2 linked regions of the Pontiella desulfatans genome follow. The protein of the gene in region 1 interacts with the protein of each later gene in a pairwise test. Links are inferred from orthologs where the notes say so. Each region holds a gene or a part of one and is shown in the gene's direction. Other genes may lie near its edges.

What was found. The genes of interacting proteins can lie anywhere in the genome.
Region 2: the proteins of sfsA (region 1) and E9954_RS30430 interact in binary tests that used the Escherichia coli proteins (3 or more experiments, as listed by UniProt). The link is inferred for Pontiella desulfatans from one-to-one orthologs.

The regions. Positions count from the first base shown.
Region 1 is NZ_CAAHFG010000005.1:320,610-323,531, forward strand. It holds sfsA (DNA/RNA nuclease SfsA), read left to right. Parts: upstream 1-1,076; coding sequence 1,077-1,769; downstream 1,770-2,922. Other genes in the region: E9954_RS31590 (Hsp33 family molecular chaperone HslO), read left to right, coding at 92-985; E9954_RS31600 (PKD domain-containing protein), read left to right, coding at 1,848-2,922. UniProt on the Escherichia coli protein: Binds to DNA non-specifically. Could be a regulatory factor involved in maltose metabolism.
Region 2 is NZ_CAAHFG010000005.1:16,805-19,687, reverse strand. It holds E9954_RS30430 (glutamate-5-semialdehyde dehydrogenase), read left to right. Parts: upstream 1-755; coding sequence 756-2,012; downstream 2,013-2,883. Other genes in the region: E9954_RS30425 (hypothetical protein), read right to left, coding at 2,022-2,883; proB (glutamate 5-kinase), read left to right, coding at 1-741. UniProt on the Escherichia coli protein: Catalyzes the NADPH-dependent reduction of L-glutamate 5-phosphate into L-glutamate 5-semialdehyde and phosphate. The product spontaneously undergoes cyclization to form 1-pyrroline-5-carboxylate.

The DNA.
Region 1 (2,922 bases):
GAAAAGGATTTTGTCTAAGAAAGCGACCCGGCGATGCAGTGAAGGCGGTTTGCGCTTGCAACCTGTTCCCCGTTCTGAAAAATCACGCTTTATGAACGATTTACTTTATAAAGGCCATTTCAAGGGACTCGACATTGCCTTCACCTATGCGGTGACGACGCAGGCGGTGAACGAGTCCATCGTGCGGCACAACTGCGACCCCGCGGCGGCCCATATCCTCGGGCGCGCCACCACCGGCGCGCTGCTGGCGGCGGCCATCCTGCCGGAGGGGCAGCGGCTCAATGCATGCTGGAAATACCAGGGCGCGCTCAAGACCATCGTGGCCGATGCCGGGCGGGACGGCTCCGTCCGTTCCTTGATTTCGCCGACCCAACTGGGCGATTTAAGCGATGCCCACGACGGGCTCTATGGCGAGATGGGCGACCTCCAGGTGGTGGTCTCAACGGATGGGAAAATCGCCAACTCGGGCACGACGCCGGTTTCGCTGCACGATGCCGTGGGCGATCTCGCCTACCACTATTGCATCTCCGACCAGGTGGAAACCGGCATGAGCGTGATGATCGGCTTCCAGCCGGATCCCGCCGCTCCCGTCAAGCTCTGCCAGGGCTGGATGATCCAGGCGTTGCCGGGCACCGACCTGGAGCGGTTCGACCGCATTCGCCACCACATGGACGACCGCGGATTCCGCGAGCTGCTCGGGCACGATAGCGCATCGGAACACTATTTCGAGCAGATTGCCCAGGCGCTGATCGGTGATGAAAAGGGATATGAAGGCATCCAGGTTGAATCCTGCCCCGCACCCAAGTTTGCATGCACCTGCAGCAAGCAAAAGATGACGGCCGTGCTGCGAAGCATCCCGATCCCCGACCGTATGACGATCGTCAAGCGCAAGGAGCCCGTCGGCATCAGCTGCCAGTTCTGCAACGAGCGCTACGAAATGAGCATCGAAGAATGCATCGTCGCCTGGAACCAGAAACCGGAATAAACATTTTCCCACAAAAGAACGCAAAGGTCGCGAAAGCCGTTGCATCAGGATTCTTTGAGGTCTTTGTGCTGTTTCGTGGCTAGAAAAACCCATGGAATTGCCGCCCGTCATTTTTGGAACGTTGATCAAGCGCTATAAACGGTTTTTGGCCGATGTGGAATTGGACGACGGTTCAATTATTACCGCTCACTGTCCCAACACGGGGCGGATGACGACCTGCGCCGAACCGGGCTGGCGCGTGGCGCTTTCCGATAGCCAAAACCCGAAACGCAAATACCGCTACACCTGGGAGCTGGTTCACAACGGCGACTGCTGGATCTGCGTCAACACCGGCCGCGCCAACGAGATGGCCTTCGAGGCGGTTTCCAACAAGGTGATCCCGGAATTGGCCGGCTACGACGAAGTCCTGCGCGAGCAAACCTTCGGCAACAGCCGCTTCGACCTGCTGCTAAAGAGGGGCGACGACCTCTGCTACGTCGAGGTCAAGAACGTCACCCTGCTGGCGGACGACGGCTGTTATGCCTTTCCCGACGCCGTCACCGAACGCGGCCGCAAGCACCTCAACGAATTGGTCGATGTCGTAAAAGCCGGCCACCGTGCCGCGATGCTGTTCGTCATCCCGCGCTCAGACGGCACCACCTTCCGCGCCGCCCACGAAATCGACCCGCAATATGCCGACGCGCTTGAGCATGCCGCCAGTAATGGCGTTGAGGTGCACGCGTGGGGGGGCGAGGTCTCTCCTGGCGGTTTGAAGCTGGTTAAACCGGCTGAAATTATTTTTTAAAAAGGTTCGTCACTTCGGCTTCTATCGATAAGGCTGATTTATGCGTGGAGCGCATTAGGTCAATAAATGGAGGGCACCATGAACCAGAGCCGCAAGAAAACCGTCATTTCTCTTCTCGTTCTCTCCGTTGTTTGTGTTGGAACCATCCTGTTCTTCCAGAAACCCAATCAACAGGTAATAGGGGCCACGCCATCAACACCGACAACCATCCAAAATGGTGAAATCATCCCGTCATCGGAGTGGGTGGATAAAGTGGCCAGCCTTGATAGGCAAGGGGATATTGAGTGGGCTAAAGCGCGTGGACGAATGATGCGCGCCCTGATCCGGTCGAATCCAGAACAGGCCATCCTCGAAGCCTTGACGCTTTCCGAATGGAGCGCACTCCCGCCGGAAGTTCAGGCTCACGTTGAGCAACCCTTCAGTAGCATCGTCAATGTGGAGGTCATGGTTGCATGTGGTGCTGAAAGCAGCGAAACATCCATTTCCACCGAACTTCCAACCCTTGGAAACATGGAAACCTATGTTTACGGCCACCGAAAGGAGATGGGCTCGAAAAACAGCATACCTGTTCAGGGTATCCGGGTTGGAAAGGTTGGCGCTTTGCGAGAAGAAATATTCCAACCCCTGGAAAAACAGGATGAGCTGGCTGCACTGGAACTATACCCGGTAGTGACTGAAAAACCGGGCGGCCATGCGGTCGCCGCACTGGCCGGCGGAAAACTCTTCTACTTCAAGAGCCGTGCGGAACTCGAGGAGGCAAATACCCGCCTCGCGAATCTTGATAAATTGCCGTGCCCAGAGAGCGGGTCCGGCGCGCTTTTCCAGGATTTGGAAGCGGCTATGATTGGTGGTGAAATCGATTTCCAGGCGTTGGAAGAAATCGTAATGAAGGCGACCGCTGCTTGGACGGGAACGCCGCGCGATATGTATGTGGTCATGGTGGATTTCCCCGACAACACCGGACAGCCGGCCGACCCGGTTACGTTCTCCAATTCGCTGAACACGACGGTGTCGCAGCAGATTTGGGATATGTCATATGAAAAAACCCATATTGTGGCGACAGTGAATGCCAACACCTATCGAATGCCGAACGTGAGCAGCTATTATACAAACAAAACGGCCACTCTTTTTACCGATGCTAGGGACCTTGCCA
Region 2 (2,883 bases), 300 kb from region 1 along the record:
CTGAAGCATCGCGAACGCCACCTGAATGCGCGCAATACGTTGCTGAACCTGATCGAGCACGGCATCGTGCCGATCATCAATGAAAACGACACGATTTCGACGGAGGAGATCAAGTTTGGCGACAACGACGTGTTGGCGGCGCTCGTGGCGATCCTGATCGATGCCGATGCGCTGGTGCTGCTGAGCACGACCGACGGGCTGCGCGATGCCGGCAACGAGCGGGTCTCCTATATTGAAGAGGTGGACGACGAGATTCTCGCGCTGGTTTCCGACAAGCAGGACAAGCTTTCGACGGGGGGGATGGCCTCGAAGCTGAAGTCGGCGCAGATTGCGGCGCAAAATGGCATTCCGGTGGTGATTGCCAACGGGCGCAAAACCGGTGCGCTGACCCGTATTTTCGAGGGCGAGGACGAGGGCACGCTGCTGTTCCCGAAGGAAGGCAATATTTCGAAGCGCAAGCGTTGGATTGCGTTTTTCAACCGGGTCGAGGGGCACGTGGTGGTTGATGACGGGGCGGCCGAGGCGATGATTAAAGGCAAGAGCCTGCTACCGGTGGGCATCAAGGCCGTGGAAGGTTCCTTCAAGGTGGGGGCCATGGTTGATGTGCAGTCCCGCGAGGGGGAGCACATCGCACGAGGCTTGGTTGAATATTCGAGCGATGAAATCGAGATCCTCAAGGGGCAAAAGACCGCCGGCAAGGCCGGCGAGGTGATCCACCACGACAACATGGTGATACTTTAAGGAAGGAAACAAAGATGACCGTTGAAGAACAGGTTTTGAAAATCGGGGCCGACGCGAAGGCGGCCAGCCGCAAGCTGGCCAAGCTCTCCACGCGCAAGAAAAATGCGATTTTGGAAGCGATGGCCGAGGAGCTGGATGCGCAACGCGCCTTCATTCAATCGGAAAACGAGAAGGACCTGGAAGCCGGCCGGGCCGCCGGGCTGACGCCGGCCATGCTCGACCGCCTGGAGCTGACCGATGCGCGAATCGATAGCATGATCAAGGGACTGCGCGACGTTGCCGTGCTGAACGATCCGGTGGGGCACGAGATCAGCACCTGGAACCGCCCGAACGGCTTGGAAATCCACAAGCGCCGTGTCCCGATCGGCGTGATCGGGATTATTTTCGAATCGCGCCCGAATGTGACCTGCGATGCGGCGGCCCTTTGCTTCAAGACCTCCAATACCGTGATCCTGCGTGGCGGAAAGGAAGCGATCCATTCCAACCTGGCGATCGCGTCCGCCATGCAGAAGGGCGGCGAAGCCAAGGGGATGCCGGCCAACGCCATCCAGCTGATCCCCACCACCGACCGCGAGGCGGTGCGGGTGATGAGCCAGATGACGGCTTATCTGGACCTGATCATCCCGCGCGGCGGCGAGGGGCTGATCCGCGCCGTGATGGAGATGGCGCATGTGCCGGTGATCAAACATTATACCGGCGTCTGCCACACCTATGTGGATGCATCGGCCAATCTTTCCATGGCGTTGCGCATCAGCGAGAATGCCAAGTGCCAGCGCCCGGGCGTCTGCAATGCGATGGAGACCCTACTGGTGCACAAGGACATTGCGGCCGAGTTCTTGCCGGCGATGGGCGAGATCTTGGAAAAGCGCCATGTCGAGATGCGTGGAGACGAAGCGACCTGCAAGCTGATCGGATCCGCCGTTCCGGCCACGGAAGAGGATTGGAGGACGGAATATGTGGATCTGATCCTTTCGATCCGCGTGGTGGACGATGTGAACGCCGCAGTCGAGCACATCAACACCTATGGCTCCGGACATTCCGACGCCATCGTCTCGGAAGACGACAAGGCGACCGTCACCTTCCTGAACGAAGTGGACTCGGCCACGGTGTACGTTAATGCATCGACTCGCTTTACAGATGGCGCCGAGTTCGGCATGGGCGCGGAAATCGGCGTGAGCACCGATAAGCTGCACGCACGCGGCCCGATGGGGCTGGAGGAGCTGACCACCTACAAGTTCGTCATCGAAGGCAAGGGACAGATCCGGGAATAACCCCGGCGGTTAAACGGACATTTCAACAGGCCGGCTTTCGTCGGCCTTTTCCGTTTTCGCTTTGGCCGAACACGCAGCCGGGATCATCCTGGAGCAGCTGTTGCGACAATCGAGTTCGTGCACGGAATAGGGTTTCACGATGCCATGGCACATACCGTGCCGGTCGAGGTCGCGCAGGGCGAACACAAAGTCGCGAATGAGTATTTTGTGGCTGGACTGAAGTGCCAATACGCTTGCGCGAAGCTCATCGCTATAGTGGTGGGTGAACACGACTTCGTTAATCCCGTGCTCTTCGAGCAATCGCTGCAGTTCACTGAAATTACCCAGGACTGGATAGCCATAGACAATCTTGTGGTAGAGGGAGGGGTTGTCATCGACCAGGCCCACAATCCTGCGCGGGGCTTTCTGTTGGTCCTCGAACGTGGCCTGGCGCAAATACAGGATCGCGTTTTCCCCGGCCCCAAGAATGAGCGTGTTCAAATCGCCTTCCGCCGCCGTGGAACACCGCAGCCAGGCGTTGAGGTCCCGCACGGCGCGCAATCCCGCGCGGACACCGACGATGCCAATGCCGGAAACAATGGTGTGCAGGACCAGCCCCTTGACCAACTCCAGAGGCGTAAGGTCGGAGGCCCATAGTAAGGCCACGTACGCCAGCGCTTCACCGGCCATCAGTTGGAGCATGAGAACAACGAGTTGGGATACGCGGGAACGAGTCCACACCGTCTTGTAGATATTGTAGAAGTAGACCGTCGCAAACGGAATCATGATGCAGACCGTGAGGTGCAGGACGGAAAAGGCCTTGCCAAGCACGAGCCCGAAAACGAAGTAGGTCGCCAGCATCAGACAGCTAATATCCCAGCCGATGGCCACG